Regions from separate parts of the Massilia sp. 2TAF26 genome, predicted to be linked through region 2. Evidence: predicted binding sites of a transcription regulator. Region 2 holds the regulator's gene; each other region holds the start of a gene.
The links. The regulator LexA, encoded in region 2, represses DNA repair genes until DNA is damaged. The targets are predictions, from matches to a motif close to ACTGTATNNNNATACAGT.
Positions count from the first base shown of each region.

Region 1: a site for LexA is predicted at 8,178-8,195, ahead of imuA (translesion DNA synthesis-associated protein ImuA). Genes of this name have one in related genera too.
Region 3: a site for LexA is predicted at 7,760-7,777, ahead of AB4Z32_RS10795 (PA0069 family radical SAM protein). Genes of this name have one in related genera too.

Region 1 is NZ_JBFRFV010000020.1:1,074-10,495, reverse strand. It holds gene AB4Z32_RS19165 (CatA-like O-acetyltransferase) at 1-164, opposite strand, end outside; gene AB4Z32_RS19160 (alpha/beta hydrolase family protein) at 189-944, opposite strand; gene AB4Z32_RS19155 (ParD-like family protein) at 1,056-1,268, shown strand; gene map (type I methionyl aminopeptidase) at 1,265-2,032, shown strand; gene AB4Z32_RS19145 (DUF3147 family protein) at 2,029-2,379, shown strand; gene AB4Z32_RS19140 (SGNH/GDSL hydrolase family protein) at 2,422-3,588, shown strand; gene AB4Z32_RS19135 (extracellular catalytic domain type 1 short-chain-length polyhydroxyalkanoate depolymerase) at 3,585-4,541, opposite strand; gene AB4Z32_RS19130 (phasin family protein) at 4,661-5,293, opposite strand; gene AB4Z32_RS19125 (hypothetical protein) at 5,549-5,899, opposite strand; gene AB4Z32_RS19120 (Y-family DNA polymerase) at 6,002-7,489, opposite strand; gene imuA (translesion DNA synthesis-associated protein ImuA) at 7,419-8,159, opposite strand; gene trhA (PAQR family membrane homeostasis protein TrhA) at 8,427-9,044, shown strand; gene AB4Z32_RS19105 (hypothetical protein) at 9,080-9,334, opposite strand.
Region 2 is NZ_JBFRFV010000044.1:10,688-20,109, forward strand. It holds gene AB4Z32_RS26025 (SPOR domain-containing protein) at 9-1,043, shown strand; gene AB4Z32_RS26030 (CvpA family protein) at 1,048-1,536, shown strand; gene purF (amidophosphoribosyltransferase) at 1,568-3,091, shown strand; gene AB4Z32_RS26040 (cystathionine gamma-synthase family protein) at 3,150-4,391, shown strand; gene AB4Z32_RS26045 (tetratricopeptide repeat protein) at 4,474-5,277, shown strand; gene AB4Z32_RS26050 (tetratricopeptide repeat protein) at 5,298-6,107, shown strand; gene AB4Z32_RS26055 (tetratricopeptide repeat protein) at 6,182-6,946, shown strand; gene lexA (transcriptional repressor LexA) at 7,052-7,693, opposite strand; gene rpsF (30S ribosomal protein S6) at 7,977-8,360, shown strand; gene priB (primosomal replication protein N) at 8,394-8,678, shown strand; gene rpsR (30S ribosomal protein S18) at 8,698-8,988, shown strand; gene rplI (50S ribosomal protein L9) at 9,022-9,422, shown strand, end outside.
Region 3 is NZ_JBFRFV010000008.1:92,539-101,960, forward strand. It holds gene AB4Z32_RS10755 (CBS domain-containing protein) at 1-285, shown strand, start outside; gene maiA (maleylacetoacetate isomerase) at 312-956, opposite strand; gene AB4Z32_RS10765 (fumarylacetoacetate hydrolase family protein) at 953-1,978, opposite strand; gene AB4Z32_RS10770 (LysR family transcriptional regulator) at 2,092-2,973, shown strand; gene AB4Z32_RS10775 (gamma-glutamylcyclotransferase) at 2,990-3,556, shown strand; gene AB4Z32_RS10780 (ankyrin repeat domain-containing protein) at 3,597-4,136, shown strand; gene AB4Z32_RS10785 (diguanylate cyclase) at 4,137-5,450, opposite strand; gene AB4Z32_RS10790 (AAA family ATPase) at 5,864-6,418, opposite strand; gene AB4Z32_RS10795 (PA0069 family radical SAM protein) at 6,481-7,692, opposite strand; gene AB4Z32_RS10800 (tRNA-uridine aminocarboxypropyltransferase) at 7,803-8,423, opposite strand; gene AB4Z32_RS10805 (NADPH-dependent FMN reductase) at 8,461-9,084, opposite strand; gene AB4Z32_RS10810 (efflux transporter outer membrane subunit) at 9,113-9,422, opposite strand, start outside.

The DNA.
Region 1 (9,422 bases), on a different contig from region 2:
GAGCGCAGCACGGCGCACAGCAGCACGTGGAAGGGCGCCAGGCCCTGCTCCTTGCACCAGGGCCGGAAATCCGGCAGGTCCATGCGGAAGCAGATGTTGACCGCCGGGCTCTCCATGTGGTCGAAAAACTCGAAGCGGTCGCGCCGCCGTTCAAACTCTTGCATAGCTATCATGATGATGATGAGTGATCAGATGTAACGCGCGCTCCAGGCCGCGATGATGCCCGCCACATAGGCCGCATCAATCCTGCCCGTCACCAGGTGGTCGATGCCGTCGAGCGAGATGAAGCTCTTCGGATGCTGGGCGATGCCGAAGATGCGGCCGGCATTGTCGACGTCGACGGTCGAATCCTGCGGCGCATGCATCACCATCAGCGCGCGGCCCAGGTTGGCGATCCTTTCATGCAGCTGGTGCCGGCTCGCATCCTCGACGAAATGGCGGCGGATATTGAAATCGCGCCCCGCCAGCTTCACGCGCGCCTCACCGAGCTGCTCGATGGTGTCGACGTGCTCGGACAGCAGCTTGTCGACCACGTAGTGCGGATCGCTGGGCGACGCGATCGTCACCACGGCGGTCGATTCGGGAATGCGGTGGGCGGCCGCCAGCACCGCGGTGCCGCCCAGGCTGTGGCCGATCAGTAGTTTGGGTGCGGCGAATTTCTGGCGCAGGAAATCCGCCGCGGCCACCAGGTCTTCCACGTTGGACGAAAAATTGGTGTCGGCGAATTTGCCATGACTGTTGCCAAGGCCGGCGAAGTCGAAGCGCAGCACGGCCACGCCGAGGTCGGCCAGCCCCTGCGAGATGCGGGTCGCCGCCAGCACGTCCTTGCTGCAGGTGAAGCAGTGGGCGAACAGCCCATAGGCGCGCGGCGTGCCGTCGGGCGCATCGAGCTTGGCCGAGATCTTGCCGTGCGGCCCCTGAAAATCCATACGTTCGGTAAGCATACCTTCCTGTCCTTGCTGAAGATGGCGCCACTGTGCACGGGATTGGCCATGCTTGCAACGCGCCTGAGTATTTGTATATACTTCGTATATGGACTATATATGGAACATACAATGGGCATCGTAAACATCGACGACGAGCTGCACGACCAGATACGCAAGGCCACCTCGGTCTCGTGCCGCTCGATCAATGCGCAGGCAGCATTCTGGATCAAGATCGGCATGCTGTGCGAAATGCACCCGACCCAGAGCTTCAACGAGATCGTGGTGCGGGAGTTGCGCGAAGCGGGAGTCGAGGCCATGGCGCCCAGAATGGCCGTGTCATGACCAAGCGCCCCGAAGAAATCGTCCTGATGGCGGCGGCGGGCAAGCTGCTGGCGGAAGTGTTCGGCCACCTGGACAAGCTGGACCTGATCGGCATGTCGACGATGGAAGTCAACGATCTGGCCGAGCGCTTCATCGTCGAGACGCTCGCGGCGCGCCCGGCCAGCAAGGGCCAGTACGGCTATGCCTACGCCCTGAACTCCTCGCGCAACAACGTGGTGTGCCACGGCGTGCCCTCGGCCGCCGAGATCCTGCAAAGCGGGGATATCGTGAATTTCGATATCACGCTGGAGAAGGACGGCTACATCGCCGATTCCAGCAAGACCTACCTGGTCGGCGAGGTGGCGCCGGCGGCCAGGCGGCTGGTGCAGGTGACGTACGAGGCGATGTGGAAGGGGATCAGGGCCGTGCGTCCGGGCGCCCGCCTCGGCGACGTCGGCCATGCGATCGAGCGCCACGCGCGCCGCAACGGCTACTCGGTGGTCAGGGAATATTGCGGCCACGGGATCGGCCGCGAAATGCATGAGCCGCCCCAGGTGCTGCATTGGGGGAAGCCGCAAACCGGCCTGATGCTGCGCGAAGGCATGGTGTTCACCATCGAGCCGATGCTGAACCAGGGCCGCGACGACGTGTTCACCGAGGACGATGGCTGGACCGTCGTCACGCGCGACGGCAAGCTGTCCGCGCAGTTCGAGCATACGGTGGCCGTGACGCGGCAAGGCGTGCGGGTGCTGACCTTGCGCGCCGGGGAGAAGATGCCCGCATGATCTGGATCGTCACGAAATACCTGGTCACGGCCGCCGTGGTCGTCGCGGTATCGGAATTCGCAAAGCGCAGCGACAAGCTGGGCGCCCTGATTGCCGCCCTGCCGATGGTGACGGTGCTGACCCTGATCTGGCTGCACGTGGAAAAGCAGCCGGCATCGAAGGTCGCCAACCATGCCTGGTACACCTTCTGGTACGTGGTGCCGACCCTGCCCATGTTCCTGGCGTTTCCCGCGCTGCTCGCCAGGCTTGGGTTCTGGCCCACGCTCGCGGTCTGCGTGGTGCTCACGATCGTCTGCTTCGCGCTGTTTGCGATGTTCGTCAGGCGCTTCGGCATCACGCTCATGTAAGCGTGCGAAGTGCGGCGCCGAATGCGGCGTAGAATGCAGCTCATGCATGAAACCACTCTTCCGATCCGCACCCCGCTGACCCGCGACTTCATCCACGGCGCGCTCGACGTCGAGCAGACCGAAGCCGGCATCCTGCCGCACCGCCTGCCCGCCTGGGCGCGCGTGCAATGCCCGGACGCGCAGCTGGCGATGGCGGAATCGCAGCCGTCCGGCGTGCGCCTGGTGTTCCAGACCGCGGCCACCGCGGTGGAGCTGGACGTGCTCGCGACCAAGCGCGTCTACAGCGGCCTGGGCCCGCGCCCGGACGGCATCTTCGACCTGTTCATCGGCGGCCAGCTGGCGCGCCAGGGCAGCGTGCAGGGAGGCCGGATCCTGCACATCGACATGAGCACCGGCGCGACGACCGTCACCGGCGGCGAGGCGCGGACCCTGCTTTTCGGCGGCCTGCCTCCCGGGCAGAAGACGATCGAGATCTGGCTGCCGCACGACGAGATGACCGAGCTGGTGTCGCTGCGTTCCGACGCGCCGCTGGATCCGGTGCCGGCCGTGGGCAGGCGCCGCTGGGTGCATCACGGCAGCTCGATCAGCCAGGGTTCGAATACCACCCACCCTTCCGGCACCTGGCCTGCGGTCGCCGCCGTGCGCACCGGCTTCGACCTGCTGAATCTCGGCTACAGCGGCAATGCCCTGCTGGATCCTTTCGTTGCCCGCGCCATCCGCGAGCTGCCGGCCGACGTCATCAGCCTCAAGATCGGCATCAACCTGGTCAACAAGGACCTGATGCGCCTGCGCGCCTTCGGCCCGGCCATGCACGGCTTCCTCGACACGATACGCGAAGGCCATCCGGACACGCCGCTGCTGGTAGTTTCGCCGATCTTCTGCCCCATCCACGAAACCCTGCCAGGGCCATCGGTGTACGACATGGATGCGCTGGCCGAAGGCCGCCTGCTGTTCAAGGCGGGCGGCAGCGCCGACGAGGGCCGGCAGGGCAAGCTGACCCTCGGCGTCATCCGCGAGCAGCTGCGCGCGATCGTCGGGCAGCGCCGCGCCGGCGATCCGAATCTTCATTACGTCGATGGCCTCGAGCTGTACGGCCCGAACGACAACCTGCGGCTGCCGCTGCCGGACGAACTGCATCCGGATGCGGCCAGCCACCGGCTCATCGGCGAGCGCTTCGCCGGGCTGCTGCGGTCCGCCTCGCTGCGCTAGGCAGCCGCCGGATGATTCATGAAGAAGCGCAGCATTTCCTCGCTGGCGTTGGGGCCCTGGATATCGGTGTAGCTGCCATGCGGGTTGCCGCCCGACCAGACGTGACCGGTACCGTGCACGGTCCATTGCTCAGCCAGCACGCTACCGTTTTTTTTGCGGTGAATCTGGCGAGTGAACTTGCGTCCGCCGCTGCAGCCGGTTTCTTCCACGATCGCGATGTCGGCATGCTTGCCCCGCCTGTGCGCCGGATCGCTGTCGACGGATTGTCGCACCACGCCGTTGCTGTTCTTTCGATTCACCGTGGCGTCGGCATCGCCGTGAAAGACGATCACCGGCGGATTGGCGTGCGGGACGGTCGGCGCCAGCGCGGCCGGATCGTGACCGTCGCGCATGGCCAGCATCGCGCCGATGCCGCTGGTCGCGCTGCCGTGCGCCAGGCCGGAGTGGCAGCCGACCGCGCTGAACAGATCGGGATAAGTGCGTCCCAGGATCACAGCCATCGCGCCCCCCGATGACAGTCCGGCGACCGCGACGCGCCTGGCATCGACCGCATGCTCGACCATGATGCGCCGGGTGAGTCCTGCGATCAGCGCCGGCTCGCCTTCGCCGCGCCGCTGGTGGTCCTGATCGTACCAGTTCCAGCACCTGTTCCAGTGCGCGCTGCAGGACTGCTCGGGATACAGGACCAGGCAACCGTATTCCTCGGCCAGCGTGTTCATGCCCGTGCCGCGGGCGAAGTCGGCGGCGTCCTGCCCACAGCCGTGCAGCATCACGACCAGCGGCATCGGCTCGCTGCGCGCGTCGCTGGGAATAAACAGTCGGTAGCGGAGGGTTTGCCCTTCCTCCTCGTGGTATCCGGACGCGAATTCTCCGGCCGGCGGGGACGGGGCCGCATGACCGTTCCCCGAGAAAATGGCGAACGGTGGCCAAGCGTCGAATACTGTATTGAACATGGGCTGATTCCTGGGTGAGCTGATACGAGTCTCCTGTAGAAATGAAAAGCGGCGGCGAGACTGCGTGGTCATCGACGCCGCGAGGGATGGCCCTGCAAAAGCAGGGCCGGAAAAGGAGGTCAGCGCGGCTTGGCGGGATTCTTGTTGACGGATTCGTGCGCCTGGTTGCCCTGCATATTGCCCTGGGCGCTGACTTTGCCGGCCGGTCCCTCGGCCTCTACGCGGACACCGGCATCGCGTCCGCCGCTTTGCAGATTGCCCTGGAACTGAGCGCCAGCCCTTTCACCGCGCTTGCCTTCCTGCTTGAAAAGGTCGCGAAAGTCTTTCGCGGCTTCTTCTTGCTGGCGCATGCTCTTGCTCGTTTCTTCGACGGCGGCACGCGTCACGTCGTCCGCCAGCGCGCGGGCGGTACGCGACGTCTCCGGCACATGCCGTTCGGAGACTTGGGTCAGGTCGACCTGGGTGGCGGAAGCGATCTGGGAAAGATGCTGCTGGTAGACGCGCAGCGTTTCGGTGGCCGGCTGGGCGCGCGCTGCCGCCAACGACATCGCTTCGGTCGGATGCTCGGTCGTCAGCAAATGCTGGCCGGCCTTGGTGGCTTGCTCGAACAGAGACTGGGTCAGCTGCATGTTCAGTTGGCCGATCTGCTGGAAAGAGCGCGACATGGCCTGGGACAGCTCGTTGAAGAATGCGACCTGGGCATCGATGTGCAAGCGGAGGGCGGGATTGACGGATTGCGGGAATGGATACATGGAGTACCTTTAGAAAAACATACATGGAGTACGGAACATCCCGGATGGGATGGGCCGATGCGCCTGGGGGATTCATGGACAGGGCAGCACAGACTGCCTGGAGGGATCGCGATCCTGAAGACCGCGTGCAGAAGACATACTATGCGCTCTTTTCGACACGTGTGCCGAAAACGTGCAGGAGTATTTTTGTGTATTGGTTGCCGGAAAAAGCAGGCTCCGGGCGCGCCTTCCGGCGACGGTCAGGCAGCGGCGCTTCTAGCTTTCCTGCCTGCCTTCCGTCCCTACGAGTCCCGGTTCGTGCTTTGCATACTCGAGTGCGGCAGACAGCAGATCGTAGCGGTAAGGACCGTACAAGTAGTGGCCGCGCTCGTACACGATGCCATGCGCCGCCATTTGCAGCCGATCTTGCGGCGTCGGTCCGACCCATTGCTTCCAGTGGCGCGGCGTCTGGTCTTCGCGGAAACCGGGTCTGGCCCGGTCCAGCTTTGCGTAGCCGAACGCGTCCTCGAGCCGGTCGTAGCTGTACTCCCGGTAGTGGTACGTCCGTCCGTCGAAGCAGATGCCGACAGCGGCCGCGGCCGGTGGCAGAACAGATGATGAGTCCACGATGTCCTCACAGGAAGTCGTCGCGCACGAAGCTGGCGGGGAAAATAACAATACACCCGCGGCCCTTGCTTCACCTAGCATTTTTGGACTGCCACCGCGGACTTATCCGAACAGGCCGTGCAGGAACCAGCGCGGCTCGGACTCGTCTGCCCCGATCCTTTCCCGGTACACCCAGTACAGAGCGTGATCCTGCCCCTCGGCGATGAAGTAGTCGCGGGTCTCGGGTCCATTCCACCAGCCTGCCTCGATCCGCTCCGGGTTCGAGGCCATGCGCAGCGGCGATCCATAGAAGGGCCGGTGTTCGCGCATCAGCAGCGCGATCGGCTTGGCCAGCAGCCAGGTCGGACGCGGCAGGCTCATCACGTCGGGCGGCATCTGCGCATTGCGCGCGCGGTCGCTGACCTTCTGCTGCACCGGCACCCAGACATTCGCCTGCTCCGGACGGTAATCGGCCATCGGCCGCGCCTGCAGCACGTTGTCCGCGCCCAGGCGCGCCACCAGCAGCTCCAGCATGCGCATGCGGTCTTCCTCGCTGCCGCCCGGCTCCGGGAACAGGGAGTCGCTCAAGGGCGCCATCGGCTGCAGCTGCTTCGCCTCCAGGCCGAGGCCGATCACCGGCGCCTCCAGCACCAGCTTGGCCAGGCGTTCCTTCAGCAGGCGCACCAGATGCTCGTCGCGCCAGGCCGGCTCGGCCAGCGCCACCTCGACGCAGGTCGGCGGCCGCGCTTCCCTGCCCCGCTCGTGTTCGAGCCTGAGCACGATGCGCTCGACCGCCAGCTGGCGCGCGCACAGCCAGCCGGTCAGCTGCAGCAGCAGGCGGCGGGCGCCCGCCAGCAGCAGCTCGGCATCGTCGATGCGGTCGAACAGTTCGATACGCGCGGCAAAGGTTTCGGGGGCGGCGATCCACTCGTACAGTTCCGGACTCAGGCCGTAGGCGGCGTCCAGCAGGTCGAGCAATGCGCGCCCGCAGCGCCGCTGCAGGCCGGGACGCGGCAGGCGCCGCAGCTCGCCCAGGCTGGCGCAGCCGATGCCTTCGAACCAGGCCGCGAAGGGCCGCGCCGGCGGCGCCAGCAGCAGGTCCAGCAGGTCGAGGCGGCGCACCAGGGTCGGCATCTTGAGCGTGCGCCGCATGCTCCTGTGACCGCCGGCGCGCGCCAGCAGCCAGGCGCCGCGCGCGGTCGGGGCGCAGGCGAGCGAGGCCGTGAAGCCCAGCGCGCGCACGTCCGCGCGCACGCGCCGGCACAGTGCGCGCACGCCGCCGAACAGGCGCAGGCTGGCGCCGACGTCCATCAGCAAGGTCCCCTCCTCGGCCTCGGCCACCTGCGGCGTGTACTGCAACATCGCCAGCGCCACCGCATACAGGGCCTCGGCTTCACGCGGCGGCGAGCGCTCGTGGACCCTGGCATCGGGCATCAGCATCAGCACGCCGCCACGGCGCATGCCGGGCTGGACGCCGGCGGCGCGCGCCGTGGCGGACAACGCCAGCACGCGCTCCTGCTCGAGCACGACGCTGCCGGCGTCAGTGCACCAGCTGGGGCTGAAGACCTCGAGCGGCAGCCGGGGCAGGGACAGGCCGATCCACAGGCGCATGACGTTGCGGTTGAGTTTGTACCAGGTGGGAGGAAAGCGGCAGGAACAGCGGCGCATCGCGCTGCGGTCCCCGGCGCTTGACGAAGTCGATCTCGAGGCCGCCGGCCTGGGGCCGCAGCGCCAGGCGCAGCGGCGCGGGCGAGGCGTCCTGCCGGGAGGCCAGCGGGCGCATCATGAAGAACAGGGTCTCGCCGCCCTGCGCCGCCAGGTGCAGGCGGCGCAGGCTGTCGCCGCGCACCTGGCTCTGCCGCTCGAAGCCCGGCCAGAACAGCAGCGCGCCGCAACTGCCGCTGCGCAGCACCTGTTCGGCCGCCCATAGCGCATCGGCCATGCGGCTGGTGCGCAGCCAGATCAGCTGCGAAGGCGGCACGCCCAGCGCGGCCAGGGCCAGCGCCTGCGGCGGATGGGGCGGCTGCAGCAGCACGATGCGGCGCGCCGCCACCTCCGCCAGGGCCGGACGCAGCAGGCGCATCTCGCCGATGCCGGGCTGCTGCAGCAGCAGGTCGACCAGGGCGCCGGCCGGCCAGCCGCCGCCCGGCAGCTGCGCCGACAGGGCCGCGTGGCCGGTATCCACGCAGCGGCTTGAAGAACGCGCCAGCTGCGAGGCGCGCCAGAGCGACGGATGCAAGGATTCCGGCGCTGCTGAGGTGGAATCTGAGCAGTTGATCATAGGGTGATGCGAAGAAATACTGTATGTTTATACAGTACTATTCTCTTCAGGTTTTGGCAAGGTTTATCTTTTGGAACGCGCTGCCGGCTTCAAAAGCCATTGTTGTAAACCAAACCCGCCCACGCGCGACAATCCAAGCGTTTCAGTTTTACTGCATGCGATACTGTGCGAAGAGCTGAACTTCGGCACAGTGACGAATCAGCGACCGCCTGGTCGGATCATCACTATTTCGCTGCTGGCCGGCAGGAATTTCGCGAGTGCTGACTTATGTATTACGGCGAACGCCTCAACAGTGTCACGCATACCATTGGCGCGGTCCTGGCTGCGGCCAGCGGCGCGCTGTTGATCGTGGTGGCGGCGCGTGGCGGCGATCCCTGGAAAATCGCCAGCTTCAGCATCTACGCCGCCATGCTGCTGATCCTGTACCTGACGTCCACCCTATATCACAGCACTCGGGGCGCAGCCAAGAACGTACTGCGAAAGATGGACCATTGCGCCATCTATCTCTTAATCGCAGGCAGCTATACGCCATTCACTTTAGTCACGCTGCGTGGAATCTACGGTTGGTCGATGTTCGGCGTGGTCTGGGGATTGGCTGTATTCGGTATTGTCCAGGAAATCTGGTATGCCAAGGGCGCGCGTATTCTGTCGCTCGTCATCTATTTGATGATGGGCTGGCTTGCTGCGTTTGGCATCATGCCCCTGATTAGAGTCCTGGGCTGGCAGGGCTTTGCCTGGCTGGCAGGTGGAGGCTTGTTTTACACAATCGGCATCGTCTTTTACGCTACCGACCACAAAGTGCGCCATGGCCACGGCATCTGGCACTTGTTCGTCCTCGGCGGCAGCATTTGCCACTACATCGCCGTTTTCTTTTACGTCGCCTGAAACCCGGCCTGCCACGTACTCCGGCGCTCTTCTACTCAGCAGCCTTCCATGTCCTTGACGATCCGTGTGATGCTGATGGCAGGCGGATCGCTTGCCGGAAACGATTCTTCCAGTCCTTCATCCAGCAATTCATTCTTGTGCTTCGGACTTGTTTCATCGACTTCGTGAAACCGGTTCGACGACGCACATCGTGTTTCACCAGCCCGACCCGCATGGAGACGGATATTCGATTTTCCGGCCGGCATTTTGGAGAGCAGCAAGGGCTCGACCACTTCCACATATTCCATCATATGACTCCCACTTTTCCATGCTTCATCGCAGTCGGGTCGTGGCAGGCTGTCTCAGGCGACTTGTTTCGAATCTTGCGCCGGTCGTCGA
Region 2 (9,422 bases):
GACAACGCATGGGCTTGTTCTCGTTCTTCGGTAAAAACAAGCAAGGCCGCGCTGCCGAGGACAGCGGCCGTTTCTACAGCAAGGACGACGACGCCGCAATCGGCGAACGCGCCCGTTCCAAGCGTGCCTCCAGCGCGGGCGCCGTCGCCGGCAGCACGCGCGGACGCGGCACCGGCAACGACCCTTTGCTGCCCGAGAAGAAGCGGGCGCGGCGCCGCTTGGTGGGGGCTATCGCGCTGGCGCTGGCGGCCGCCGTCGGCCTGCCGATGCTGCTCGATTCCCAACCGAACAAGACGCTGGCAGGCGACATCGCGATCCAGATCCCGTCCAAGGACAAGGCGGTGCCGCTGCCGGTGCCGGCCGATCCCTCGGCTCCCGCCGCGCAAGCCGGACCGGCGAGCGCGCGCGACAGGACCGTGGCCGCCGTGGCCGCCGAGGACAGCGTCGGCAAGGACGAGGAAATCGTCCAGATGCCGCCGGTCTCGAAATCCGCGTCGAAACCCGCCGTGGCCGCCGCCGCGAAGCCGCAGGGCGCGGCCGAGCTGCCCAAGCCCGAACACAAGCCCGAACACAAGCCGGAGCCGCCCAAGCCGAAGGCCGAGCCGAAGCAGGAAGCCAGGCCCGAACACAAGCCGGAACCCAGGCCCGAGCACAAGCCGGCCGAGAAGGCCGACAAGCCGGTCAAGCCGAAGAGCGAAGACAAGCCGAAGCTCGAGGACAAGCCCGTCAAGCCGCGCGACGACGTGCGTGCCCTCGCCATCCTCGAAGGGAAGGGCGCGGACAAGACCGACAAGGCCGAGAAGGACAAACAGCCGGCCGACGCCGGCTCGCAGAAATTCGTGGTGCAGGTCGCGGCGCTGTCGAGCCAGGAAAAGGCCGCCGAACTGCAGGCGAAACTGCATGGCGCCGGCATCAATTCGCACACCGAAAAGGCCGGCGAACTGATCAAGGTGAAGATCGGCCCCCTGAGCAAGGACGAGGCCGAGAAAGTGCGCGCCAAGCTGGGCCGCATCGGCCTGTCGGGCTTCATGACCCCTGTTTGAAGCCGTGACGATTTTCGATTACATCGTCCTGTTCATCCTGATCTCGTCGGTCGTCATCAGCACCATGCGTGGGCTGGTGAAGGAAATCCTGTCCCTGGTGAGCTGGGTCGCAGCCTTCGTGGTGGCGAACGCCTTCGGTGCGAAGCTGGCGCCCATGCTACCATCGGTGGTTCCGGGCGAGTCGCTGAGGCTGATCCTTGCTTTCGTTGCACTATTCCTGGGCGTACGTGTACTGATGGGCCTGCTGGCCCTGGCGATCGGCGCGCTGATCGAGGCTTCCGGCCTCTCGCTGGCCGACCGCGGACTCGGCGGCCTGTTCGGACTGGGCCGGGGGATTGTAATCGTGCTGGCCGGCGTCATATTGTGTGGGATGACTTCCATTCCCCAACAGGCTTTCTGGAAAAACGCGTTGCTCTCTCCCATGGCGGAAACCGGGGCGCGCACGGTCAAGCCTTTCTTGCCGGCTGCCTTCGCGCAGCACGTGCAGTATTAATTTTTCATTATCAGCTGTTTAGGAGCGCACCATGTGTGGCATCGTCGGCGTCGTCTCGCAAGCCCCCGTCAACCAGTTGCTGTATGACGCATTGCTGCTGCTGCAGCATCGCGGCCAGGATGCGGCCGGTATCGCAACCAACCATAGCAGCATGTTCTCGATGTACAAGGCCAACGGCCTGGTGCGCGACGTGTTCCGCACCCGTAACATGCGCTCGCTGATGGGTAATTCCGGCATCGGCCACTGCCGCTACCCGACCGCCGGCTCGTCCAGCGAAGAGGAGGCGCAGCCGTTCTATGTGAACGCGCCGTTCGGCATCACGCTGGCGCACAACGGCAACCTGACCAACCAGGCCCAGCTCAAGGACGAGCTGTTCCGCATCGACCGCCGCCACGTGAACACCGGTTCCGATTCGGAAGTGCTGCTGAACGTGCTGGCCCACGAGATCCAGACCGCCGCCGACGGCTACTCGCTGGATCCGGATGCCATCTTCAAGGCGGTTGCCATGGTGCACAAGCGCGTGCGCGGCGCCTATGCCGTGATCGCCCAGATCTCCGGCCACGGCCTGCTGGCCTTCCGCGACCCCTTCGGCATCCGTCCGCTGTGCCTGGGCGTGAACGAGACTGAGAACGGCCCCGAATACCTGGTCGCCAGCGAATCGGTGGCGCTCGAGGGCCTGGGCTTCCGCTTCGTGCGCGACATCGCGCCGGGCGAGGCGGTCTTCATCGACGACGCCAGCCAGCTGCATTCGCGCCAGTGCGCCGAGAACCCGTCGCTGAATCCCTGCGCCTTCGAATACGTCTACCTGGCCCGTCCTGACTCCGTCATCGACGGCGCCTCGGTCTACGCGACCCGCCTGCGCATGGGCGAATACCTTGCCGACAAGATCCGCGAGGAGATCCCGGTCGAGGAAATCGACGTCGTGATGCCGATCCCGGACTCCTCGCGTCCGGCCGCGATCCAGCTGGCGCTGAAACTGGGCGTCGAGTACCGCGAAGGCTTCATCAAGAACCGCTACATCGGCCGCACCTTCATCATGCCGGGCCAGGGCATGCGCAAGAAGTCGGTGCGCCAGAAGCTGAACGCGATCGCTTCCGAGTTCAAGGACAAGAACGTGCTGCTGGTCGACGACTCGATCGTGCGCGGCACCACCAGCCGCGAGATCGTGCAGATGGCGCGTGAAGCGGGCGCCCGCAAGGTCTTCTTCGCCTCGGCCGCGCCGCCGGTGCTGTACCCGAACGTGTACGGCATCGACATGCCGACCCGCGACGAGCTGATCGCCCACGGCCGCACCGTGGAAGAGGTGTGCCGCGAGATCACGGCCGACCGCCTGGTCTACCAGGACATCGAGGCGCTGAAGAAATCGATCATGGACGTGAATCCGGCGCTGACCAGCGTCGAGGCGTCCTGCTTTGACGGCGTCTACATCACCGGCGACATCTCGCCGGAGTACCTGGACAGGCTGGAGAACCACCGCCACAAGAGCTCGGGCAAGTCGTCCGAGGATCTGGTGCGGACCCAGCTGAATCTGAACCCGCCGGTAGCGGCGGAGTAAATCACGTATCATCGTACGGGCGCCTCGGGCGCCCGTTTTCATTTGTACCGACACGATCATGAGCGACACGAACAACTACGGCTTCACCACCACCATCCTCCACAACGACCGCCGCAAGACCATCGAGCAGGGCTCGCTGCACAAGCCCATCCACACCTCGGTGGCCTTCGGCTATGGCGACGCGCGCCAGCTGGCCTCGGTCTTCCAGGGCAAGGAACCGGGCTTCCGCTACGGCCGCCAGGGCAACCCGACGGTGTCGGCGCTGGAAGACAAGATCACCAAGATGGAAGACGGCGTCGCCACCCTGTGCTTCGCCACCGGCATGGCAGCGATCGGCGCGCTGGCCCAGGCGCTGCTGAAGGAAGGCGACCACGTGGTCTCGTCCAGCTTCCTGTTCGGGAATACCAACAGCCTGTGGAACACGGTGGCGGGGCAGGGCACCGAGGTCTCCTTCGTCGATGCCACCGACGTCGCCAACGTCGAAGCGGCGCTGCAGCCCAACACGCGCCTGGTGTTCGTCGAGACCATCGCCAATCCGCGCACTCAGATCGCGGATCTCGCGCGCATCGGCGAGCTGTGCCGCCAGCGCGGCATCCTCTACGTGGTCGACAACACCATGACCACGCCCTGGCTGTTCCGCCCGAAGGCGGTCGGCGCCGGCCTGGTGGTCAATTCGCTGACCAAGTCGATCGGCGGCCACGGCATGGCGCTGGGCGGCGCCCTGACGGACACCGGCCTGTACGACTGGAGCGCCTATCCGAACATCGCGCCGAACTTCCGCAAGCAGCCGGCCAAGGCCCAGGGTATGGCCCAGCTGCGCGCCAAATCGCTGCGCGACTTCGGCGCCTCGCTGGCGCCGGAGGCCGCCCACCACATCGCCGTCGGCGCCGAGACCCTGGCCCTGCGCATGGACCGCACCTGCGCCAACGCGCTGGCGCTGGCGAAGATGCTGGAAGTCGACCAGCGCGTCGCCGCCGTCCACTACCCGGGCCTGCCTTCGCACCCGCAGCACGGCATCGCTACCAGCCTGTTCCGTGCCTACGGCTCGCTGTTTAGCTTCGAGCTGAAGGAGGGCATCGACTGCTTCGACTACCTGAACCGCCTGCAGATCGCGATCCCGGCCAGCAACCTGGGCGACACCCGCACCCTGGTGATCCCGGTCGCGCACACGATCTTCTTCGAGATGGGGCCGGAGCGCCGCGCCAGCATGGGCATCGCCGAATCCCTGATCCGGGTGTCGGTGGGCATCGAGGATACGGCGGACCTGCTGGCCGACTTCGGCAACGCGCTGGCCGACTGAACACGGCGTTTTATCCATAGCGAATTGTCATAAAACAAAGGCAAGTCTATGATCGCTCTCACCAATCATGTGGAGAGAGACGATGAAACGACTTGCATTTGCGGTGCTGATGCTGGCCGCCGGGATGGCCTGGGCCGGCGATCTCGGCGATGCCGAAAAAGCCTTGCGCGCCAAGGAATACGGCAAGGCCTTGCCGATCTACACGAAGCTGGCGAACGCCGGCAATGCCGAAGCGCAGTTCCGCCTGGGCGAAATGTACTGGTATGGCGACGGCACCGCGGTCGACATGGGCAAGTCGCAGGCCTGGCTGCAGAAGGCCGCAGCGTCCGGCCATGGCGGCGCGAAGGAGTCGCTGGCGGTCCTCAAGGAGCGCGAACAGCGTGCCGGCGACCTGGCTTACTGGACCGGCTACAAGGGCGATGACCTGGTGACGGGCAAGTACGCCTGCCCGATGCCGAAGATCCCGCAGGTGTCGAAGACCAATGAGGACATCAACCGGGTCAGCACCGCGATCGCGCAATGGGAAACCTGCTACAACGACTTCGTGGCCGGCGTGAACCAGGCGCCGCCGGGCGTCAAGCGCATCCCGGCCGACATCCTCAAGCTGATGAGCCCGCACGAAGCCGAGCAGGCCGCCTCCCGCATCGATGACGTCACGGTGGCCGTGATCAGCCGCCGCCAGGCCGAGGCGCTGAATTTCACCTCGGAGCGCGACGCCTGGTACACGGCAACCCAGTCCTTCGTGGCGGAATCGAATGCCAAGAGCGAGGCGAACAAGCGCCAGCTCGACGTCGAGAACCGGCGCGCGGCCGATGCCAGCAACGAATACAACCGCAGGGTCACGCAGGGCGCCACCTTTGCCCAGCCCGCGTCGACCGGCAAATAAGGCTTGTATCGGGAGCGACGATGAAACGACTTGCATTTGCGGTGCTGATGCTGGCCGCCGGGATGGCGCGGGCCGACGATCTGGGCGATGCCGAAAAGTCCTTGCGCGCGAAGGAATACGACAAGGCCTTGCCGATCTTGACGAAGCTGGCGAACGCCGGCAATGCCGAGGCGCAGTTCCGCCTGGGCGAGATGTACTGGCATGGCAACGGCACCGCGCCCGACCTGGGCAAGTCGCAGGCCTGGCTGCAGAAGGCCGCCACCGGCGGGCATGGCGGCGCGAAGGAGACCTTGGCGATCCTGAAGCAGCGCGAGGAGCGCGCCGCCGACCTGGCTTACTGGACCGGCGGCTACAAGGGCGAGGAGCTGGTATCGGGCAAGTTTGCCTGCCCGATACCGAAGCTTCCGGTGGTCTCCAGGACCAATGAGGAAATTAACCGCATCCAGGCCGAGATCGCCCAGTGGGAAACCTGCCACAACGATTTCGTCGCCAACGTGAAGCAGGCGCCGCAAGGCAGCAAACGTATCCCGCCCGACGTCTTCAAGTTGATGAGTCCGCGTGAGGCCGAGCAGGCGGCCGGCCGCGTCAACGATGCCCTGACGGGCGCCGCCATGCGCCGCCAGGCCGAGGCGCTGGCCTTTGCCGGCGACCGTGACGCCTGGTACGCGGCCACCGAAAAGTTTGTCAACGAGGCGAACGCCAGGACCGAGGACGACAAGCGCCGCCATAACGACGAGCAACAGCACGCACGGGAAGCCAATGATTCCTACCTGCGTAAAATGGGGGAGCAGGCGCCGCGTCCGCAGCGTTCGTGGGGCGGCAACAAGTAAGGATTGTTGAGCTGGCAGGGCTGTGGGGGTATGATAAATTTCTTTTTCACAGCCCTGCTTCACAGCTCTTTTCCATGAAGACTCTCCTGTTATGCGTCGCATTGCTGGCGGCCGGCTCCGTCCGTGCCGACGAGCTGGCCGATGCCGACGCCCTGTTCGCCAAGAAGGCTTATCCAGAAGCCCTGCAGAAGTACACCAGGCTGGCCAATGCCGGCAACGTCACGGCCCAGCAGCACCTGGGCGAAATGTATTTTTACGGCGAAGCCGGCGCCATCGACATGGACAAGGCCACCGCCTGGTTCCGCAAGGCGGCGGCCAAAGGCAATGCCGTCGCCATCGCCTCGCTCGAGATGATGAAGCAGCGCGAGGTCCGCCGCGCCGACATCGACTACTGGATGACGAAATACGACGGCTCGGATGTCCGTACCGACGAGTACCGCTGCCCGGCGCCGCGCTTCCCGGCGGTGTCGCGCCAGACCGAGGAGATCGACCGCTACAGCGCGAAGATGAAGACCTGGCAGGATTGCTACAACCGCTATGCCGAGCACCTGAATGCGGTCACCCCGCTGAGCAAGCGTATTCCCGAGGACATCCGTAAACTGATGACCAAGGCCGAATACGAGACGGCAAGCAAGCACCTGGACGCGGTGCAGGAGGGGCTGTCGGAAGACGCCAGGATCAGCGCCAAGATGGTCGTGGCCGACTTCACGGTCTGGCGCGACGCCACCGACGCCTATGTCAGCCAGCACAACGAGATCGTCAAGAGCGGGCCGACGCCCGAACGCGAGAAGGACCTGGAAGCGCGCAAGAACAACTATAACGGCGCAGGCACGAAGTAAGCCGTCCGCCGAATGAGAAACGCCCCGCAGGCGCAAGCCGGGCGGGGCGTTTATTTTGCCAAGTGGCAAAAATTAGTGCCGGCTCGGTGCCGGCTTAGTGCCAGCTCAGTGCCAAGAGCGCAGCAGGCCGACGGCCAGGCCTTCGAGCGCGAACTCGTCGGTGTGCGGATCGACCGTGATGACGGAGAAGTCCGGGTTTTCCGGCAGCAGTTCGATGGTGCCGCCGCTCTTGCGGTAGCGCTTGACGGTGACTTCGTCGCCGATGCGGGCGACCACGATCTGGCCGTTCTTTGCCGAATCCACTTTCTTGACGGCCAGGAAGTCGCCGTCGCAGATGCCGGCGTCGCGCATCGACCAGCCCTTGACCTTCAGCAGGAAGTCGGGCTTGCTCGAAAACATGGCCGGGTCGACCGAGTAGGTGGCCTCGACGTGTTCCTGGGCCAGGATCGGCGAACCGGCGGCGACGCGGCCGACCAGCGGCAGCGACATCAGCAGGGCGGCCGGGACTGCCGGTGCCGGAGCGGGTTCGGCTGCGGCGCCGACCAGGCGGATGCCACGCGAGGTGCCGGGGGAGATTTCGATCGCGCCCTTGCGGGCCAGGGCCTGCAGGTGTTCCTCGGCCGCATTGGCCGAGCGGAAGCCCAGCTCCTGCGCGATTTCGGCGCGGGTCGGCGGGAAACCGGTGTTGTCGATCGCTTCCTTGATCAGGTTGAGGATCTGTTCTTGCCGTGCGGTGAGCTTGAGCATGTCAAAGATTAATTCGTAGGTGAGCGGTAGTGCGGGGCGAACCCGATACCCTGTATTTTTGTACAGTATTGCGCCGGGCGCAAGGGGAATCCGTGCGATTTGCCGGTTTTTTTTGCCTGCCGGGCACAGCCGATGCTCGGTAGGCAAGCCGGGCCGCCAACGCGGCCTCGAAATGGCGATTGAGCTCTTGACGTTTTTGCGGTTATAATGTCGGGCTTTCCCTTCCCACACTCGTCTTGACGCCGAGGTGGGCATTTGTTTAAACGTCCTTAAGGAGTGTTGCATGCGTCATTATGAAATCGTGTTTATCGTCCACCCGGACCAGAGCGAGCAGGTTCCGGCGATGATCGAGCGCTACAAGACCACGGTCACCTCGCGCGGCGGTAACATCCACCGCGTCGAAGACTGGGGCCGCCGTCAAATGGCTTACCAGATCCAGAAGCTGCCGAAGGCACACTACATCTGCATGAACATCGAGTGCGACAACGAGACCCTGGTCGAGCTGGAAACCGCATTCAAATTCAATGATGCCGTGCTGCGTCACCTGACCGTCAAGATGAAGAAGGCCGAAACCGCGCCGTCGCCGATGATGAAATCGGTGCAGCGCGAAGACGCAGCCAAGAGCCATCGCGCCGAGCAGGCAGCTGCTCCGGCCGCAGCCGCTTAATTCTTAATCTTAAGAAAGAAGCGCGCAAGGGCAGTGAACGAGCTGTTGCTGGTCGCAAGCATCGCGGAACGCGATGCCCTGCGCTACACCCCGGCCGGCATCCCCATCGTCAGCGGCATCCTGCAACATGGATCGCAGCAGGTGGAAGCAGGGATTGCCAGGCAGGTCGAATTCGAGATCACCGCGCTGGCCGCGGGCGATGTTTCGAAGCGATTTGCCGACGCCGAACTCGGTGCCGTCTACGAGTTTCGAGGGTTCATGGCCAGGAAGAACCGCAACAGCAAAGCCCTGGTGTTTCACATCATTGATTTCATTTAGATAGATACAGGAGCCTAAAATGGCATTCGGTAAAAAGTTCGACAAAAACAAAGCCAAGGAAAAACTGAAGCGTAAACAGCAGAACCCGCTGTTCAAGCGCAAGAAGTTCTGCCGCTTCACCGCTGCAGGCGTGGAACAGGTTGACTACAAAGACGTCGACACCCTGAAGGATTTCGTCCAGGAAAACGGCAAGATCATGCCGGCACGCCTGACCGGTACCAAGGCGCACTACCAGCGCCAAGTGGACACCGCCATCAAGCGCGCCCGCTACCTGGCCCTGCTGCCGTACACCGACCTGCACAACGCTTAATCGTCGGTCACGACACGTATACTGGAGAATAATATGCAAGTCATCCTGCTGGAAAAAGTCGTCAACGTCGGCAACCTGGGCGACGTCGTCAAGGTCAAGGACGGTTACGCACGTAACTTCCTGATCCCGCAAAAGAAAGCCCGCCGTGCAACCGAATCGGCCGTGGCCGAGTTCGAAGTCAAGCGCGCCGAACTGGAAAAAGCAGCCGCCGAGAAACTGGCAGCCGCTCAAGGCCAGGGCGACAAGCTGAACGGCATGACCATCACCATCGCCCAGAAAGCTGGCGTGGACGGCCGTCTGTTCGGTTCCGTGACCAACTTCGACATCGCTGAAGCCCTGAGCAAGCAAGGTTTCGCCGTCGAAAAGGCCAACGTGCGCATGCCGACCGGCCCGCTGAAGACCACCGGCGAGCACCCGGTTGCCGTCGCACTGCA
Region 3 (9,422 bases), on a different contig from region 2:
GCCGCCGGCCAGGCGCCGGGCAGCACCCGCGTCGGCGACGTGATGAGCACCGACGTGCGCACCTGCTCGCCGCACCAGACCGTCGACGAGGTGCTCGGCCAGATGGGCGACGTGCAGATCCGCCGCGTGCCGGTGGTCGACCAGGCCTCGCATGAGGTGGTCGGGATCGTGTCGTTGGGGGATATGGCGACCAAGCACTCGGCCGGCGTCGACCACGCCCTGGAAGAGGTATCGAAGCCGTCGAGACCGGACCGCTCGACGGCCGGATCGCAGACCCGGCACTGAGCCGTCAATCGCCGGCCGGCGCGGGATTACTCCGCGTCCGGCTGGTTCGAAGGATGCGCCGCCACGAAGGCGGGAATCTGCACGCACAGCGCATTGATGCGCGAGATGTTCGGATAGATCGAGACATCGATGCCGTGGCGCTGCGCATTGAAGACCTGCGGCACCAGGAAGCAATCGGCGATGGTCGGCTTGTGGCCATGGCACAGCGGACCGGCGCTGGGGTCGCGCGCCAGGTGCTTTTCGAGCACCTCGAGGCCGCCGACCAGCCAGTGACGGTACCACTCCGCCTTCTTCTCTTCCGTCACGCCGAGATCGTGCACCAGGTAGCGCAGCACGCGCAGGTTGTTCACGGGATGGATGTCGCAGGCGATGATCTGGGCCAGCTCGCGCACGCGGGCGCGCTCGGTGGCGTCCTTCGGCATGATCGGCATCTTCGGATGGGCATCTTCGAGGTACTCGAGGATGGCCATCGATTGCGTCAGCGTGATGTAGTCGTCCTGAAAAGCCGGCACCAGGCCGCTCGGATTGATGGCGCGGTACTGCTCCTGCAGCTGTTCGCCGCCGCCGCGCAGCAGATGCACCGGGATAGCATCGTACTGGAGCCCCTTCAGATTCAGCGCGATACGCACCCTGTAGGCGGCCGAGCTGCGAAAATAGGTATAGAGCTTCATTCCTTCCTCCCGTGATAGTGGGCGACCTCCTGGTCGATCGCCCCGAAAATGCTCGCGCCGGCCGCATCCTGCATTTCGATGCGGACCGTGTCGCCGTAGCGCAGGAACGGCGTCTGGGGCGCGCCCTGTTCGATCGTTTCATACATGCGCAGCTCGGCCAGGCAGCAGTAGCCGACGCCGCCGTTGGCGATGCTCGAGCCGTGCAGGCCGCCCTGCTTGTTCGACACCGTGCCGGAGCCGATGATGCTGCCGGCCGCCAGCTCGCGCGTCCTGGCGGCATGCGCGACCAGCTGGGCGAAGCTGAAGGTCATGTCCTCGCCCGCGTTCGGGCGGCCGAAGGACTGGCCGTTCAGGGTCACCAGCAGCGGCAGGCAGAGCTTGCTGTCGCGCCAGGCCTCGCCCAGCTCGTCCGGCGTCACGGCCACCGGCGAGAAGGCGCTGGCCGGCTTCGACTGGAAGAAGCCGAAGCCCTTCTCCAGCTCCTTCGGGATCAGGTTGCGCAGCGAGACGTCGTTCACCAGCATCACCAGGCGGATCGCCTGCGCAGCCTGTTCCGGGCTCGCACCCATCGGCACGTCGCCGGTGACGACCGCCACTTCCGCTTCCAGGTCGACGCCCCAGTCCTCGGACAGCACCGCGATCGGGTCGCAGGGGCCGACGAAGGAATCCGAACCGCCCTGGTACATCAGCGGATCGTTGTAGAAGGACGGCGGCACCTCGGCGCCGCGGGCCTTGCGCACCAGCTCGACGTGGTTGATGTAGGCCGAGCCGTCGGCCCACTGGTAGGCGCGCGGCAGCGGCGAGGCGCATTCCTCTTCCAGGAAGGAGACGGCGTCCTGGGCCGTGCCCTGGTTCAGCTCTTGGTACACCCGCTGCAGTTGCGGCGCGACGCGGTCCCAGTCGTCCAGCGCGGCCTGCAGGGTGGGCGCGATGCCGGGGACGGCCTGGCAGGTGACGAGGTCACGGCTGACGACGACGAGAGTGCCGTCGCGGCCGCCGGTTTTCAGAGTGGCAAATTTCATGAGATTCCTCAGCGACAAATATTGCCGTAATTAAAAATGAAAACGTACTATCATACAAACAATATTTTTCGACCTATTTATCGGACTATCTGATGAATCCCACCCTGCGCCAGATGCGCGCCTTCGTCGCTGTGGCCAAGACTGGTAACTTTACGCTTGCTGCTCAATACATGCACGTGACACAGTCAGCTTTGTCCGGTTTGATCAAAGAACTAGAACAAACACTTGGCGCGAGGGTGATTGATCGCAGTACGCGTCGAATCGCACTGACGGAAATGGGCAAGGAGCTCTACCCCCTATTCAGCCAGATGATCGACGATCTCGACCGTGCGCTTGCTAACGTTGCGGATCATACACAACTCAGGAAGGGTATCGTCCGAGTCGCGGCGCCCCAGCTGATGGCATGTACCCTGTTGCCCCAGGCCATCGCCGCCTGGCGAGTGCGCCACCCCGAAATCAAGGTCAGCCTGGCCGACAGCGGGGTCGAGCAGGTCGGCGCGCGGGTGCTGTCCGGCGAGGTCGACTGCGGCATCGGTCCCGAGCGCGACGACACCCCGGAACTCGAAGCGCGGCCGCTGCTCGAGATGCCTTTCGAAGCCGTGCTGCCGCCCGGCCATCCGCTCGAGAGCCGCGGGCAGCTGACCTGGAACGACCTGGCCGGCTATCCCTTCATCTCGCTGCGCGGCCAGTTCACCGAGCGCCTGCTGGCCGATATGGACGGGTCCCTGCGCGAAGCGACCCTCAAGCCCGAGCACGAGGTGACCTTCATGACGACCGCGCTGGCGATGGTGGCGGCCGGCCTCGGCGTGACGATCTGCATGCCTTATGCGTCGGCCCTGGTGCGGCGCCACGGCCTGCTGACCCGGCCGCTGGCCGAGCCGGTGCTGACACGCCGCTTCTTCATCTATACGCGCGGACAGCGCTCGCTGTCGCCGGCGGCCGAGGCCTTCGTCGCCTTCTTCCTCGATTACGTCGGCAAGGGCTTGCCCCGGTAAGCGCTAGAATGGCGGGATGTCCCATAACACCATCGACATCAACCGGACCATGAAGCGCTTCGACAGCCACGCCAAGGTGTGGCTGTTCGGCTACGGCTCCCTGATCTTCAAGGCCGACTTCCCCTTCCTCGAACGCCGTCCGGCCCACATCGCCGGCTGGACCAGGCGCTTCTGGCAAGGCTCGCACGACCACCGCGGCACCGAGACGGCGCCCGGGCGCGTGGTGACCCTGGTGCCGGAAGCCGGCGCGCTCTGCCACGGCATGGCCTACCTGGTCACGCCGGAGGAATTCGCCCACCTCGACTACCGCGAAAAGAACGGCTACCTGCGCCTCGCCACCGACATCCATTTCGAGGACGGCGGCTCGGCCGAGGGCCTGGTCTACATCGCCACCCACGAGAACGCGGCCTACCTGGGCCCGGCCAGCGAGCGCGAGATCGCGCGCCAGATCGCCGGCGCCCGCGGACCGAGCGGACCGAACAGCGAGTACCTGCTGGAGCTGGCCAGGGCCCTGCGCGAACTGGGCAAGCCCGACGAACACGTGTTCGAGATCGAGCGCCACCTGGTAGCGTTCCACGGCTGATCCTGCGCCCCGATTCCGGCGCCTGTGGTCTAATCGCCGCATGCAACCAGCACCGACACGGCCGCCGTCAAGCGACGAACTCGACGAGGACACCCTCGCCTTCGTGCGCCGGGTATTCGGCTTCGCCCGCGCCGGCGAGGCCGCGGAACTCGCCACCCTGCTGGGCCAGGGCCTGCCGCCGAACCTGCGCAACGAGCGCGGCGACAGCCTCCTGATGCTGGCCTGCTACCACGGCCACCACGATGCCGCGAAAGTCCTGCTGGACCACGGCGCCGATCCGGACCTCATGAACGATGTCGGCCAGGCCCCGCTGCACGGCGCCGCCTTCAAGGGAGATCTGCGGATCGCCATCCTGCTGCTCAGCCATGGCGCCCAGGTCGACACCGCCGGCCCGAACGGCAAGACGGCGCTGATGTTCGCCGCCATGTTCAACCGCGCCGACATCGCCCGGCTGCTGCTGGCGCGCGGCGCCGATCCCTTCCGGCTGGATGCCGACGGCAATTCCATGCTCGACGCGGCGCGCAGGATGGGGGCCGCCGACACCATGGAGCTGATGGCCGCAAGCACCAACGAAAGATAATCAGGCCGAAGGCATCGGACAGATACGATCGCGCCCGCCCTGCTTGGCCTCGTACAGCATGGCGTCCGCGCGCAGGAACAGCGCGTTCTCCGTCTGGCAGGCCGGATAGGCGGCCATCCCGCCGCTGAAGGAAAAGCGCCGCACGTCGCCCGAACGCACCTCGAAAGGCAGCAGACCGAAGGCCTGGCGCATCGCATTCAGCCGGTGCCAGCCGCGCTCCAGTGTGCAATCCCAGAACACGATCACGAATTCCTCGCCGCCGAAACGGCTGAGCAGGTCGCGCTCGCCCAGGTGGGATGCCAGGCAGACCGCCAGGCGCTTGATGACGATGTCGCCAAAATAATGGCCCCAGCTATCGTTGATGGTCTTGAACTTGTCGATGTCGATCACGCCGAAGGCCATCGGACACTCCTCGCGCGCCGCCTGGCGGATCAGTTCCTGGGCCTTCTTCTGCAGGCCGACCTTGTTCAGCAGGCCGGTCGCGCGGTCCTTGGCAATCAGGTCCTTGCTGATGCGGATCTTGCTGGCCCGGTTGACCAGCTGGGCGCACAGCAGGCCGGGGTCGCCTGCCGGCAACACCGCGTCGAAGCCGTTCGCCAGGGCGCGCTGCATCAGGGCGGCGTCCGGCTGGCGCTGCAGCAGCACGATCTCGCGCACCGGGTCGGCTTCGATGTTTTTCTTGAGTACGCGCGCCAGGGAATCGGTGCGCGCGAACTCGGCATCGCTGACCAGCACCAGGTCGGGCTGCAGCTCGCGCACCCGCAGGTGCAGGGTCTGGGCCTGATCGTGCGGGATCAGCTCGATGCGCGCCTGGCGCAGGCAATCCTCGTCGAATCCGCCGGCTTCTCCCAGGTGGAGCAGGCGTACCAGCTCGCCGCGCTTTTGCTGGACGAAGAGATTGAACAGCTTGTCGACCAGTACGTCGTTGGCGATCGGCTTTTCGGCATAGGCCAGGCAGTGGGAGTCGACCAGTTTCTGCTGCAGCAGGTAGCGGCCGCCCTGGCGCGAGCTCTGCAGGTAGACGTATTCGCGCCCCGGCGGCAGGCGCTGCAGCAGCTCGCCCAGCATCAGGGTCTTGCGCCTGTCCTGCATGTCGGCCTGCATATTGTGCAGGGCATCGAGATCGATCACGAACAGGCCGTTGCCGGCATCGCCCTCCACCGCCGCCACGAACTCGCTGACTTCGCTGAAGAAAGCCATGTCGAAGTCATATTTGTGGGCGTGGAGCCGCAACTCGGCAGCGTTGTCCTTGATGAAGAAACTCTGCGACAACAACAGCGCACGGTATTTGTAGAGCGGGACGTTGCTTGGCATGGGACCTGGTCTGTGTATCGGAATGCATCAGCAACACAAACATACAAGGATCCTGAGAAAAATTGTATAAAAAGGGAAACTTTTTTTATCAAATATGCATTCCGAATGACGGCGCAACAACACTCGGCTTGGTCCTCGTGCTTGATGCGATCACGCAAACTTGGTATTCAGGATAGCTATCGTCCCGTTGTGTACGGTGGCGTTTTATGCAGGAGTTCACGTGCAAGGACTCCTGCGAAGCCGCGAACAACACAATTCAGTCCATGGATGACGCTCGAAACAGCGTCAACAGGAACATCAAAGTTGAAATTCGAGATGGCATCGTAAGTATGGAATGCGTGAAGAAATAAGTTGACACGCCAATAAAGCAAATCCGCCCTCGGGCGGATTTGTTCGTTTACAGCGGCCCGCAGTCAGACCACGCCCTCGATCACCCGGCGTACCTGCAGCCCGCGTTCCTCGACGCTGCCGCTCACCAGGGTATACGGAATGCCGCGCGCCTCCAGGTCCTCCAGGACGAGCTGGTGGATGCGCCCGCGCCAGGCTTCGTTCTCGCGCGCGGCCTGCTCCTCATAGGGGATGTCGTCGGCACAGACGAAGGTATGCGCATAGCGCTCGCGGCATTCGTCGGCGCAGCGCAGCAGCTCGGGCGGGACCGGCTTGCCGACCTGGCCGAATTCCAGGCCCAGCAGCAAGGTGGTCAGGGCATTCGTGTCGACGAACAGGTAGCACCTGGCGTAGGGCATCTGCTCGTCCTCGGCCTCGCGGTGGCGCAGGGCGATGTCGACATAATCGCCGGCATCCAGCTGGCCTTCCTTGTCTTCCCAGATGTAGCGGCCGATCTCGGGCACGGCCACGCTGCCGTACTGGCGCGCCAGGTATTCGCACAAGGTCGATTTGCCGGTCGATTCCGCACCGACAAACACCACCCGCCTGATCCGGCCTGCTGCGCTGCCCTGCTCTTCCATATGAATCCCGTGATCGTAATGAATTACTTGCATCCCAGAAAGATGCGAGGCGCCATCCTAACTCAAAACAGGTCCATCTGCGGGCTCGCCTTGGCCTTCCCGCCCTGCGGCTTGCCGCCCGCCTCGGCCGCCGGCACGCCGCCGAACAGGTCGAGCTGGGTAACGTCCTCGTCGCGGCGCTGGCAGGCCGCGGCCGAGGGCACCACCAGCGGGCGGCGGAACTGCGTGCCGTCCATCTTGCTGAAGCGGCCATTAAAGCCGTCCATGCCGAGCCGCTTGACCGCCTTGGTGAAGCGCTGGCGGATCAGGTCGGCCCACACGCCTTCGCCCGTCATGCGCTTGCCGAAATCGCTATCGTATTCCTTGCCGCCGCGCATATCTTTCATGCGATTCAGGACGCGTTGAGCCCGGTCTGGAAAATGAGCGTACAACCATTGATGAAACAGCGGGTTGACTTCCCACGGCATGCGTAGCACGACGTAGTGGGCGCCGACCGCGCCGGCGTCCCTGGCGGCCTCGAGGATGCGCTCGATCTCCGGTTCCGTGATGAAGGGAATGATGGGCGCCACGCTGACGCTGACCGGGATGCCGGCTTCGGTGAGCGTGCGGATCGCGCGCAGGCGGCGTGCCGGCGCGGCCGCGCGCGGCTCGAGGGTGCGCGCGATCTCGCCGTCCAGGGTCGTGAGCGTGATCGCGGCCGCCGCCAGGCCCTTCTCCGCCATCGGCGCGATCAGGTCGACGTCGCGCTCGATCAGCGCCGACTTGGTGATCAGGCCATAGGGGTGCTTGCACTCGGCCAGCACCTGCAGCACTTCGCGCGTGATGCCGCGTTCGCGCTCGCAAGGCTGATAGGCGTCCGTGTTGACGCCGATGGCGATGCTTTCGGGCACATAGCCGGGGCGGGCCAGTTCGCGGCGCAGCAGGTCGGCCGCATTCACCTTGGCGAAGATGCGGCTTTCGAAGTCGAGGCCGGGCGACAGGCCGAGATAGCTGTGCGAGGGACGTGCGAAGCAATAGATGCAGCCGTGCTCGCATCCCCGGTAGGGATTGAGCGAGACATTGAAGGGAATGTCCGGCGATGCATTGCGGGTCAGGATGGTTTTGGCAAACTCATCCGTGACAATGGTCTTCGGCGCGGCCGGTCCTTCATCCTTCAGCCCCGGGACCGTCCAGCCGTCGTCGAAACGCTCGCGGCCGTGGACTTCGTAACGGCCCTGAAGGTTCGACACGGCGCCACGGCCCTTGTGCGGCGCGAGCGGCCGCGGGGGGATCATGACCTGGCCTTGCAATTCCACGTCTTCTGCCCAAGCTTGTTGGCGATTCACTATGGCGCTCCCGAGTACTGTATGGATATACAGTATCGTACACCTGCTTTATTGTTGGTTCAAGCGCGAAATAGACGGGATTGTTGTTCCACAAACCGATCGAATCCGTCGAGCAACGAAGTGTAGTGTTCAGGCCGGTTTTCGAGGCGGGACAGCGCATGCACGGCCGCTTCCAGCGACGACAGCTGGTCCGGCGCATGGGCCTTGCGAATCCGATAAGCCGAAGGCGGCAGTTCCTGCAGAGCCAGGCGCGGCAGGCACTGCAGCGCAGGGTTCAGGTAGAGCATCTTGCGACTCTTGCGCCAGGTGGCGTCGAGCAGCACCAGGCGCAGCGCCTCCGGCTGCGCCAAGCCGGCAGGATCGAGCGGCGGCGGCGCCGGCAGGCCGAGCGCGGCTTCGCCGGGGGTGTGCGGGTACAGCAGCAGCGGCCTGCGTCCGTCCGCATTCAGGGCCGCGTCCAGCTCGGCGGCGGCAAACGCCTCGCCGACCAGCAGCCGGCTCGACGGCAGGGACAGGTGCAGCAGCCGCGCGCTGTTCTTGGCGTGATGCACCTCGAGCGGATGTTGCAGGACCAGCAGCTCGACACGGCTGGCGAGCGGCGCCGCGAAGCCGCAGATGCAGGCGCTCCGCGCGCGCAGGCAGGCGGCGCAGGTGGCGCGCCGGGAAGCTGAAGGTGTCATGGGCGGCGATTGTACTCTCCGCCCGGCGGACGAAACATCAAAAACTGCCGCCCACCCGCTCCCCGCGCGGCGGCATATTGTCCGGCTCCGGCACCGGGGGATCGTCCTTGCGCAGGGGCTTGAGCGCCCCGCTCCACCGCACCACCTGGTCGAGCATGGTCTCGACCGCGCGCTCGTGGTGCTCGGCCGGGTTGAAGGTGGTGAAATTCTCGAAGTCGGTGAACAGCGACAGCATCACCTGGGCGCGCACGTCGGCCACCATCAGCTCGCCCATCACCAGGCGCAGGTTCTCGATCGCGCGCGCGCCGCCCGCGCTGCCGTAGCCGACGAAGCCGGCCGCCTTGTTGTTCCACTCCTTGTACAGGTAGTCGATGGCGTTCTTCAGCGCGCCGGACGTCCCGTGGTTGTACTCCGGCGTGACGAACACGAAGCCGTCGAACCCGGCGATCTTCGCCGCCCAGGCCTTCGTATGCGGCTGCGAATACTGGCCCATCGACGGCGGCACCGGCTCGTCCAGCAGCGGCAGGCCGAAGTCCGCGATGTCGACCAGTTCGAAGGCGGCGTCGCCGCGCGCGGCCGCGCATTCCATCACCCAGCGCGCCACGTCGGGCGCCTTGCGTCCGGGGCGGGTGCTGCCCACGATGATTCCCACATTGATCATGCTCCCCTCCATCCATGCGATTGGTGATTCATGGTGCCACGCGCCAGCCTCCCCCCAGCGCCCGGTACAGGTCCACGTGCGCCGCCAGCCAGCTGGCGCGCAACTGCAGCACGGCGGTTTCGGCGCTGAAGGCGTTGCGCTGGGCGTCCAGCTCTTCCAGGTAGGAGGAGTAGCCGTTGCGGTAGCGGTTGTGGGCGATGCGCAGGGCCTCGGCGGTGGCAACCCGGCGCGCCTCGGTCTGGTCGAGCTGCTCGCGCAGGCGCTGCACGGCCGTCAGCGCATTCTCGGTCTCGGCGAAGGCGTTGCGCACCACCGATTCGTAGGCGAACACGGCGCGG